One region of the Mycobacterium sp. BMJ-28 genome, then DNA from elsewhere that is predicted to be linked to it. Evidence: riboswitches for the same ligand, from Rfam matches in the RefSeq annotation. Region 1 holds a riboswitch; the other holds the start of a gene.
What was found. A riboswitch is a leader RNA that binds a small molecule or an ion and turns the genes downstream of it on or off. The one in region 1 is predicted to bind cobalamin.

Region 1 (5,795 bases):
CATCGCGGCCGTTCTGGTCGGCGCCCAACAGATAGCGGCCGTGCAGCCCCGGCCCGATCGGGGTGCCGTCGGCCGACACCACGTCCGTCAGCCGGCCGTCAATGAGCACCTTGTCGGTGATGTGGTTTTCGTTGGGACCGGTGTGTGCGACGTGTTCGGCCCATAGCGGCGCCGCCAGGCACGCCAGCACGATCAACAGGAAAAGCACGCCGAACGCCAGGGCGGTGCGGTTGCGGCGCAATCGCATCCACGCCAGATGCCACGGGCTACGGCCCCTGATCTGCTCGATGGGGACACCGACAGGCAGTACAGGCTCACCAGGTGCGTCGATGCCCCCGATCGGGGCGCCCATCTATTTCAGCGCCAGTGCGGCCCAGTCCTGTTGAAACAGGAGATGCGGAACGGTTTTCTCGAAGTCGATGCGCTCGGAGACGAAGGTGGCGAACTCCTCGTTGCCGTAGGGCGCCCACACCGCCTGCTCCATGTACTTGCGGTCGAGGTCGGCGTACTGCTTCTTCACCTCATCCGACATCTGCTCCTTACGGAGCTCGTCCATCTTGGCGTCGAGTTCGGGGATGCTGACCCGGGAGAAGTTGTTGCCGTTGGTCGGCAGGATGCTGGCACCGTTGAGCAGCGGACGGAAGAAGTCGTCCGGGTGCGGGAAGTCCTGGAACCAGTCCCCGAATCCGGTGTCCAGATCGGGTGTCGACTGGTTACCGATGGTGGTGAAGTAAACATCGCCGGCGATCACCTTGAGCGTGGCATTGAAGCCCAGTTGGGTCAGCACGTCGTGGTAGTACTCCCCGATCCGCTTACGATCCGGTTCGTCGTCGGTCCACACCGTGATGTCCTTGTCCGCCGGATTAGCCTCGGCGATCAGCTGTTTCGCTTTGTTCAGGTCAGGTCCGGGATAGAGCTTGTACTCCTCGTAGCCCGGCATGCCCGGGGGCAGGATCTGCTGGGTCGGATGCATTCGCCCGCCGAACACCCGGTTGAGCGCCTCCGGATCGATCGCGTAGTTGATGGCCTGACGGACGCGGATGTCGTTGAACGGGGCCGTCTTGTTGTTCATCCAGAAGTAGTAGGTGTTGATCGAGTCCTCCAACCGGAACCGGTTGCCGAATTTCGCCTTCACCTCCCCCAGACGGTCGGCATCAGGCGGATCGACCATGAAGTCGATGGTGTTCTGCTCGACGCCGGTGACCTGGGCCGAGTTGCTCTTGTTCTGCGTCACGGTGATCTTGTCGACGTGCGCATCGGCCACCTCGTCGGCCCCGGCATCCTTCACCGTCTTGAAGTTCGGGTTTCGCTCCATCGTCATGGTCTGCGGCGCTTCGACTTTGGTGATTTTGAACGGCCCGCTGGACGCGGGCGGGTTGTTGGTCGCGTCCTTGTCCAGCGGTGTGCTGGGCGGCACGGGGGCGGCGAACGGCAACGCCAGGACGTTGTCGAAAGTGCCGTTCGGCTCGGTCAGCACGATGGTGATGTCACCGCTGGCATCGTCGGTGGTGATGCCGCTGATCTTGTCGGCCTTGCCGTCCGCGTACTCACTGGTGCCGACGATCGGCTTGTAGAACACCGATCCGCCGGAATCCGCCTTGAACAGACGTTGGATGGCGTAGGCGAAGTCCGACGCCTTGATGGGTGTGCCGTCGGAATACTTCATATTGGGCCGCAACGTCAATTTGTAGGTCTTGCCGTCCGGCGAGACCTCCGGCATGGCTTTGGCCAGGCCCGGAACCACCGTGGTGCCGTCCGTGCCCTTGGCGTGCTTGTAGGTCAGCAGAGGCGTGTAGACGTTGTACAGCACCTCCCACCCCTCGACGGTGTAGGACAGCTGCGGATCGACGTAGTCGGGGAATGACGTCAGCGTGATGTTGATGTCTCCGCCACCACCGGAGGCGTCCGACGACTCTCCGCCGCACGCCGCCACCCCGAATGCCGTCAGCGCAATCGCACACACTGTGATCGACGCCCTGCGCACCCTGCTCATCCAGTCCCCCTCGTTCTCGCCCGGCCATCCACTCGACGTTCATAAGCTGTACGCCACCGCGACGAGCTCTGGACCATCTTTGTGGAAATCTGGCCATCGGCAACTCGAGAATTCAGATTCGGAAATCCCGCCGAATCGAAAAGCCCAGCATGGCACTGACAATCGTGAAGGTTTGTCAGTTCGGAGGTCAAGCGCGTGATGCTCGCGCCGCGATCACGGAGGCCACGGCTCGTCACCGCCGAAGACACTAGGCGCCAATTCCGGTCGGCATCGCGCGTCCTACCGCGACGATGCGCGTGCCGGTGCTGAATCTGCTTCAGGCGCAGAAAGAGTGGGCTGCCACCGGTGGCGAATACAAGCCACCGAGGTGACGCGCTCGTTCACCTGAGCAGACCGCCCGCAGACCTGCGCTCAACTGGCCGGGTAAAGTACACCTCGCAACTGGTTTGCCGCAGGCGCGTATGTGTCAGCGGTATCGAGCGACGTCACCGGCAGCGGTGACGTCGCGAGAGGGAACCCGGTGGGAATCCGGGACTGTCCCGCAGCGGTATGCAGGAACGAACGCCGTCACACGCACTGGTGCACACAACTGCACTGGGAAGCGACGGCCAGTAGGAATACTCGATTTGGGTATACGCCTGTGAGTCCGAAGACCTGCCAGCTGTGCCGGGCGCGCCGCGTCCGGCGGCGCATCGCCTCGCGGACTGGGCGTATGACCGGAATGGACACCGCGCTTCGGTGCGTTGTTCGGTTCGGTCGCACGGCCTTGGGCGGTGGGCTTCCCCCCGTTTGAAGGACATCCTGTGACGAACACATTCACCGCCACCATCCTCGGCGCCCCACGAATCGGCCCCAATCGTGAGCTCAAGCGAGCCATCGAAGGGTACTGGGCCGGCCGCATCGATCGGGCTCAGCTCGAGTCCGTCGCCTTCGGCCTGCGTTCAGCCATCCGCACCGCACTCACGACGGCCGGCCTGGACTCGGTCCCGGTCAACACCTTCTCCTATTACGACCAGATCCTGGACACCGCCGTTCTGCTCGGCGCATTGCCGGCTCGGGTCACCGGTGTCGAGGACGAGTTGGACCGCTACTTCGCCGCCGCACGCGGCACCACCGACATCCCGCCGCTGGAAATGACCAAATGGTTCGACACGAACTACCACTACATCGTCCCCGAGATCGGCCCCGGCACGTCCTTTGCCCTCAATCCGGCCAAGGTGCTCGATGAGCTGCGCGAAGCCTTGGCCGAGGGGGTGGCCGCCCGGCCGGTCGTCGTCGGCCCCATCACCTTCCTGGCTCTGTCCAAGGCGGTGGATGGTGCCAAGACACCCATCGGGCGCATCGATGAGCTGCTGCCGCTCTACCGGGATCTGCTCCAGCAGCTCGCCGCGGCGGGTGCGCAGTGGGTACAGATCGATGAGCCCGTGCTGGTCACCGACATCCTCGATGACGCACCCGGGCTGGCCGAGCGCGTCTACCAGAGTCTGGGTGAAACACCGGATCGCCCAGCACTTTTCGTCGCCACGTACTTCGGGTCACTGGACGGTGCGCTGCCGGCGCTGGCCCGGACCCCGGTCGAGGCGATCGGGGTGGACCTGGTGGCCGGCGGCGACCAGGCGGTTACCGCCGTGCCGGAGCTGTCCGGCAAGCTGCTGGTGGCCGGGATTGTCGACGGCCGCAACATCTGGGCGACCGATCTCGAGGACGCGCTGAACCGGTTGGCCACCCTGGTGGGATCTGCGGGCGCGGTTGCTGTCTCCACATCGTGCTCGACCCTGCACGTGCCGTATTCCCTGGCACCCGAGACCGAACTGGATGCCGCGCTGCGCAGCTGGCTGGCTTTCGGTACGGAGAAGGTCGCCGAGGTGGTGACGCTGGCGAAAGCGCTGCGCGGCGGCCCGGACTCGGTTGCCGACGCCATCGCGGCATCCGCAAAGGCGGTGGTGTCGCGCAAGTCCGATCCTCGTTTGCACATCGACGCGGTGCGGGCCCGGCTGGCGACGGTGCTCGCCTCCGGTGTCGCGCGCGGGCCCGCGGCGCAGCGGCACGCCAGCCAGGACGCCCGACTCCGGCTTCCGGTGCTGGCCACCACGACCATCGGGTCGTACCCGCAGACGGTCGAGATCCGAAAGGCCCGCGCCGCAAAGAATTCCGGCGAGATCGATCAGGCCGAGTATGAGCGCCGAATGAAGGCCGAAGTCGCCGCTGTCATCGAGCTACAGGAAGAGATCGGGCTGGACGTGCTAGTGCACGGCGAGCCGGAACGCAACGACATGGTGCAGTACTTCGCCGAGTTGCTCGACGGTTTCTTCGCCACCCGCAACGGCTGGGTGCAATCCTATGGCACCCGGTGTGTGCGCCCGCCGATCCTCTACGGCGACGTCGTCCGCCCGCAGCCGATGACGGTGGACTGGATAACCTACGCACAGTCACTGACCACCAAGCCAGTCAAGGGCATGCTGACCGGTCCGGTCACCATCCTGGCGTGGTCGTTCGTGCGTGACGATCAGTCGCTCGCCGACACGGCCAATCAGATCGCTCTGGCGATCCGCGATGAGACGGTAGATCTGGAATCGGCGGGGATCGCCGTCATCCAGGTCGACGAACCGGCGTTGCGGGAGTTGCTGCCGCTACGCGACAAGGACAAGGCCCCATATCTGGCCTGGGCAGTCGGCGCCTTCAAGTTGGCAACGTCGGGCGTCGATGACAGCACCCAGATCCACACTCACCTGTGCTATTCCGAGTTCGGTGAGGTCATCGGTGCCATCGCCGACCTGGACGCCGATGTCACCTCGATCGAGGCGGCGCGGTCCCGTATGGAGGTGCTGGACGACCTTAACGCGATCGGATTCGCCAACAGCGTGGGGCCGGGTGTCTACGACATCCACTCGCCGCGGGTGCCAGCGACCGAAGAGATCGCCGAATCACTGCGGGCCGCGGTGCGAGCCGTTCCCGCAGAACGCATCTGGGTCAACCCGGACTGTGGTCTCAAGACCCGCAGGAACGACGAGGTGAAGGTCTCACTGCAGCACATGGTGCAGGCAGCCCAGCTGGTCCGCGCCCAGCTGTGAGGTAGACATCGTGCCCCGGATTCCGAGCGGATCCGGGGCACGATCTACATCAGGCCTCGCGACGTTCGTCCTGGATCAGGAAAAGCCGGGCGCGGTCAGTTTCTGACATGCCACCCCAGATTCCGAAATCCTCGCCGCCATCGAGCGCGAAGCTCGCGCATTCCCACCTGACCGGACAGTCGGCACAGATTTGTTGGGCATTCGCCACTCGTCGGCGACGGGACTGCGCGGGCTCCTCGTCAGGATGAAAGAACAGGTCGGGGTCGCTGTCACGGCACCGAGCCAGGTGCCGCCAATCGCCGGTTTCGCATGGATCTGGCCCAGTGATCAACTGGGGCTTCACTATTCGCCTCTGCGCTGCCGGCCCTGCTGGGTTGGCCACCAGAACTCGGGTGGTCACGTGAGCGCGCGTTGCGGACGTCCGCTGTACTCACTGAGGGGCCGGATCAGCGCGTTGGACGCCGCCTGTTCGACGATATGGGCGGTCCAACCCGTGATCCGGCTCATCACGAAGATCGGTGTGAAACTGGGGATGTCGAAGCCCATCAGGTAGTAGGCCGGCCCGGTCGGGAAATCCAAGTTCGGCCGGATCTCGGTGGCCGCAAACATGTCCCGCTCCAGCTCGTTGTAGATGTCCAACCAGCGGCGGCCGTCACACGCGGCCGCGACGGATTCGAATGCCGCCTTCATGGTGGGCACCCGCGAGTCTCCGCTGCGGTATACCCGATGTC
Region 2 (5,795 bases), 3.1 Mb from region 1:
CCGTCGCGTTTGCCGGGGCGGAGGTCGCGAGCACGGCGACCAGGGTGGCTCGGTCGTGTGTCGAATCCGGCCTGCGCCGAGTGCTGTTCGTCAACGGCCACGTCGGCAACGCCGCGGCGCTGTGGATGGCCTGCGACGAGTTCCGGCGTGCCCTGCCCGATGCCCGTGTCGGGGTCATGCAGTGGTGGGACCTCACCCCGGATATCGCCCGGCGGGCGACCGCGGATGCGGTGGACTGGCACGCGAATGCCGCCGAAACCTCCCTGATGCTCGCGTTGCGACCCGAGTTGGTGCACGTCGACAAGCTTCAGGAGGCCGATGACCCGGACCGTACCGACGGTTTGGTGTTCAGGTATGCCGTGCAGCATGTCTCGACCAACGGGGTGACCGGGCTGCCGTCACGGGCGTCCAAGGCGGCGGGCCTGGAGTTGTGGGGAGATGTGGTCGACGCGGCCAGAGGGGTGGTGGCGCGCGCGCACGCCGAGCGGGCGCCGTTGGGCTAACCGTCGTGCACCCGCGCCGTAAGATCCATGCCGTGCCGAGCCGAGAGCAGGATGCGAAGGTCCGCGCCATCGGGCGGCCGCGTAATGCCGCCGCACCGACGGCCACGCCCCGCGCCGACATCATCAACGCCGCGACCAAGTTGTTCTCCGAACGCGGGTACGCCCAGACCACGATCAGCGATATCGCCCGCGCGGCGGGACTGCAGCAGTCGTCGATGTACTACTGGTTCCGCAACAAGGAGCAACTGCTGCAGGAGACTCTTCTGGTCAACCGGGCACCGCTGAAGTTCATCGCCGAGGTCGGCGCCGGCTCGGGATCGCCCGCCGTCAAGCTGTACCGGCTGCTGCGGTTCGACACCATGCAGTTGGCGATGTCGCCGATCGACTTCAACGAGATCCAGCGCATCGCCCATGAACAGCGCAGCGAATTCCATCAGTTCTGGACGGATTACGAGCGGCTGCGGCAGTGGGTGGTGGACCTCATCGGCGCGGCGGTCAGCGAAGGCAAGTTCATCGACTGCGATCGCGACGAGACCGCGGGACTGCTGCTCAACGTCGACGAGGGTGCCCAGAAGCGGACCCGCCTGCACCCCGATCCCGTCGACCGCGCGGAGGAGGCGATCCGGGTCGGCGAACAGGTGGCGACATTCGCGGTCCGGGGGCTGCTGAAGCGGCCCAGCGAGATCGGCCGGATCAGCGCTCAGGCCGCCCAGTTCGACGACGCGGCGATCGCGCTGCAGGTCGCCTCGCAGACCTCGGACTGAGCCGGGACCTTCCGCGCACGGTCGAACGGACTTACTCTGGTGTGACCTACATCACCAGGAGGCCCGGTGCGCATCTCCGACGTGCTGAAGAACAAGGGATCCGCAGTCGCCACGATCTCCCCGGAGACCACCGTTGCGGTACTGCTCGCGGGTCTGGTCGCGCGCAATATCGGCGCGATGGTGGTGGTCGGACCGGATGGCCCGGTGGGCATCGTGTCGGAGCGGGATGTGGTGCGCATGCTCCATGAGCTGGGCGCCGATCTGCTGCAGCGCCCGGTCGCCGACATCATGACCACCCATCTCGTGTACTGCTCGCCGGGTGACTCGGTGGACAGTCTGAGCGCGGCCATGACGCACAACCGGGTCCGGCACATCCCGGTGCTCGAGGACGGCAGGCTGGCCGGAATCGTCAGCATCGGCGATGTCGTGAAGACGCGGATGCAGGAGCTGGAGGCCCAGCAGGAGCAACTGCAGGCCTACATCACGCAGGGCTGAATATCCTGAATCGGTGACCGACGTCGAGGTTCGTCCCGCTGTCCGTGCCGATATCGCCGACCTGTCGAAGGTGCTGGGCCGCGCGTTCTCCGACGACCCGGTGATGGCCTGGATGCTGCCCGACCCGGCCGCCCGGCGGCGCAAACTGCACCGCGTGTTCGCGGCGTTGACCCGCTATCACCATCTGTCCCGGGGTGGTGTGGAGGTGGCGTCGGCGGGGCCGACAATCGGGGCTTCGTCGGCGGGGCCGACAATCGGGGCTTCGTCGGCGGGGCCGACAATCGGCGCTTCAGCGCTGTGGGATCCGCCGGGGCAGTGGCAGCACTCCGCCGTCGAGGAGTTGCGCGCCGCGCCGGGTCTGCTGCTGACGTTCGGTTCGGCCCTGCGCCGTGGCCAGCAGGTCACCGAACTGATGAAGCGTCATCACCCCGAGGAGCCGCACTGGTATCTGGCGGTGATCGGTAGCGACCCCGACGTGCGGGGCACCGGCCAGGGCCAGGCGCTGATGCGGTCGCGGCTGGATCGCTGCGACGACGAGCATGCCCCGGCTTATCTCGAGTCGAGCAACCCCGCCAATATCGGCTATTACCAACGGTTCGGCTTCGAGGTGACCGGGGAGATCACGCTGCCCGACGGTGGACCGTCGCTGTGGCCGATGTGGAGAGACCCGCGGTAGGCCCGGCTCCGGTAGAGTGCGGGCGTCGACCAGCAGGGGAATCCGGTGAGAATCCGGAGCTGACGCGCAACGGTATGAGGCGTACGCCTCGAGTCCGAATGCCTGCGGTCGGCGCCGACCGTTGACGGCCCCGCGACCGGGCCCCGCATCGAAGGAATCCCGCCGTGCGTCTTCTCGCCGTGCTTGTCTGCGCAATCGTTCTGCTCACCGCCTGTCAGCCGGCCGGCTCCGCCGAGCGCATCCCGGCGTCGGTCGCCGCCGCCGGCCACACCACCTACCCGTTGACGGTGCAGAACTGCGGCGTCCGCGTCACTTTCGACAAGCCACCCCAGCGCGCCGTGTCGCTGTACCAGGCCTCGACGGAGATCCTGTTGTCCCTCGGGCTGGCCGATCGGATGGTCGGTACCTCCACGTGGTTCGACCCGGTGTTGCCGAACCTGGCATCTGACAACGCACGGGTGCCCCGGCTCGCCGATAACGACCCGTCCCTGGAGACGGTGCTGGCCACCGAACCGGATCTGGTCACCTCGGCCAGCGCGCACACCTTCACCCCGGCGGTGGTGGCCGAGCGAACCCGGTTCGCCCAATTGGGTATTCCCACCTATCAGTCTCCGTCGGTGTGCACCGGCACCACCGTCGACGGTGAGACCGTGACGCGTACCGCGCCGCTTGAGATGGACACATTGTTCCGTGAGATCGAGGAACTGGCAGCCATTTTCGACGTGCCGCAACGCGGGACGGAACTGGTGGCCGAACTCAGGCGGCGGGTGGCGGCCGTGCCCGCGGTGACGGCGCCCCATCCGACGGTGGCGTTCTGGTTCTCCGGTCTGCGCACGCCGTACCTGGCGGGCTGCTGCTCGGCGCCGGGGATGTACGCGCGGGAACTCGGCGTCACCAACGTATTCGCCGACGCGCGGGAGGATTGGCCGGAGGTCAGCTGGGAGTCACTGGCCGACCGCGATCCCGACGTGCTGGTGTTGGCCGACCTGAACCGCCGGCGGGTGGACGGTGACGCACTGGATGCCAAACTCCGTTTCCTGGAATCCAATCCGGTCACCAGCAACCTGACGGCGGTACGCAACAAGCGCTACGTCGTGCTCACCGGGTCCGAACTGGATCCCGGTATTCGGCAGGTGCAGGCGGTCGAGCGGCTTGCCGCCGGGTTCGCGTCGGTCGGACCGGTGCGATGATCGGCCTGCGGTCGCTGGCCGTGTGCTCGGCGTTGCTGGTCGCCGGTTGTGGTCAGGCGGTGCCGGTGAGCGGACCCGTAGCGGTCCCGGGTTTCCCTCTGACGGTGCACAACTGCGGCCGGGACGTGGTGATCGACGCGCCGCCGGCGCGGGCGGTGTCGCTCAACCAGGGCTCCACCGAAATTCTGCTGTCGCTGGGCCTGGCCGACCGGGTGGTGGGCACCGCGACGTGGACCGACCCGGTCCGGGCCGACCTCGCGGCCGCCAATGCGCGCGTGCCCCGACTGGCGGCGAACGCACCGTCGCTGGAAACCGTGCTGGACACTGAACCCGATTTCGTCTCTGCCTCGTTCGCGGGAACCCTGGGCCCGGGTGGTGTCGCCGACCGTGGTGAGTTCGAAAAGATGAATTTGCCAACGTATCTGGCGCCAAGCGATTGTGTGGGCAAGGTCGCCGGCAGTGCGGACGGCGCCCGCACGCAACCGCTGGACATGTCTGCGGTCTACGGCGAGATCGGTGACCTGGCCCGGATCTTCGACGTCACCGATCGTGGGGACAAGCTGATCGGCGAACTGCGCCGGCGGATGTCGGCCGTTGCCGGCACCGCGGATGTCGACCTGGCTTTCTGGTTCTCCGATATCCGGGCGCCCTACTTCGCCGGCTGCTGCGGCGCCCCCGGCGTCATCGCCGCAACGGTCGGGGCCCGCAACGTGTTCGCCGACACCACCGACGAATGGCCGCAGGTGAGCTGGGAGGTGGTGGCCGACCGCGACCCGGACGCACTGGTGCTGGCCGACCTGAGCCGGCGCACCATCGACGGTGACTCCCTGGACGCGAAAATCCGTTTCCTGGAATCGAATCCGGTGACGTCACGACTGACCGCGGTTCGGGAGAAGCGTTACATCGTGGTCAACGGCGCCGACCTCAACCCATCCATCCGCACCGTCGACGGCGCCGAGAAGGTGGCGCAGCGACTGCGTGAACTCGGACTGGCGGCGGGCAGTTGACCTTGCGGATGCCGGCTTTGGTGGCGTTGTGGGTTGCCGGGGTGGTGCTGTTGCTGGTGTCGGCGGCGGTGGCCATCACGATCGGACCGGCCGCGCTGTCGGTGACCGACGTGTACCGGATCGTCGCCGAGCACCTGGGCGCGGGCGCGTCGGGAGCGACGCGCCTGCAGGACGGCATCGTCTGGCAGTTGCGGTTGCCGCGGGTGGCGCTGGCCGCGATCTGCGGTGTCGGCCTGGCCCTGTGCGGTGCCATTCTGCAGTCGTTGTTGCGTAACCCACTGGCCGACCCGTTTGTCCTCGGGGTCTCCTCGGGTGCGTCGACCGGCGCGGTGCTGATCGTCGTGCTGGGCGCGGGTGCAGGCGCGGTGTCGTTGTCCGGGGGCGCATTCGCCGGTGCCCTGCTGGCCTTCGCGGTGGTGCTGGTACTGGCCTACGCGGCCGGGGGCGGAACGGACCGGGTGGTGCTGGCGGGGGTCGCGGCGACTCAGTTGTTCTCGGCGCTCACCTCTTTCATCGTGCTGTCGTCCGCCGACGCGGAGCAGACCCGCGGTGTGCTGTTCTGGCTGCTGGGCTCACTGGCCGGGGTGAACTGGTCGGATGTGACGACATGCGGCCTGGTGGTTGCCCTCGGCCTGGCGTGCTGCCTGGGTTTGGGCCGCACACTCGACGCCTTCACCTTCGGCGACGACGCTGCCGTCACTCTCGGTGTCCCGGTGCGCAGGGCACGAATCGTCTTGCTGGTGGTGACCGCGCTGATCACTGCGGCCCTGGTCAGTGCTGCCGGCGCCATCGGGTTCGTCGGCCTGGTGTTGCCGCATGCTGCCCGGTTCTTCGTCGGTCCCGGACATCTGCGCCTGCTGCCGACCGTGGCGCTGCTGGGTGCGGTCTTCATGGTGTGGGTGGACACGTTGGCCCGCACCGTTTTCGCGCCGCAGGAGCTGCCCACCGGCGTGGTCACCGCGTTGCTGGGGGTGCCCGCCTTCGCGGTGATCCTGCTGCGCCGCAAGGGGGTGACCCGATGACGCTGCGAGCGATGGACGTCTCGTGGTCCCGGTCGGGGCGCTTGGTGCTCGATGGTGTCACGGTGGAACCCGAGCCCGGCAGCACGCTGGGACTGTTGGGGCCCAATGGGTCGGGGAAGTCGTCGCTGTTGCGTCTGC

Region 2: linked by a shared signal. The riboswitch ahead of ACXPWS_RS10930 (ABC transporter substrate-binding protein) and the one ahead of metE (5-methyltetrahydropteroyltriglutamate--homocysteine S-methyltransferase) in region 1 are both predicted to bind cobalamin.

What each region holds. Positions count from the first base shown of each region.
Region 1 covers NZ_CM136783.1:5,624,290-5,630,084, forward strand. The annotation lists gene ACXPWS_RS27920 (ABC transporter permease) at 1-352, opposite strand, end outside; gene ACXPWS_RS27925 (ABC transporter substrate-binding protein) at 353-1,993, opposite strand; cobalamin riboswitch at 2,454-2,669, shown strand; gene metE (5-methyltetrahydropteroyltriglutamate--homocysteine S-methyltransferase) at 2,797-5,064, shown strand; gene ACXPWS_RS27935 (WhiB family transcriptional regulator) at 5,114-5,464, opposite strand; gene ACXPWS_RS27940 (bifunctional 2-methylcitrate synthase/citrate synthase) at 5,461-5,795, opposite strand, start outside.
Region 2 covers NZ_CM136783.1:2,206,495-2,212,289, forward strand. The annotation lists gene ACXPWS_RS10910 (creatininase family protein) at 1-503, shown strand, start outside; gene ACXPWS_RS10915 (TetR/AcrR family transcriptional regulator) at 536-1,267, shown strand; gene ACXPWS_RS10920 (CBS domain-containing protein) at 1,334-1,762, shown strand; gene ACXPWS_RS10925 (GNAT family N-acetyltransferase) at 1,776-2,438, shown strand; cobalamin riboswitch at 2,434-2,562, shown strand; gene ACXPWS_RS10930 (ABC transporter substrate-binding protein) at 2,603-3,628, shown strand; gene ACXPWS_RS10935 (ABC transporter substrate-binding protein) at 3,625-4,635, shown strand; gene ACXPWS_RS10940 (FecCD family ABC transporter permease) at 4,644-5,657, shown strand; gene ACXPWS_RS10945 (ABC transporter ATP-binding protein) at 5,654-5,795, shown strand, end outside.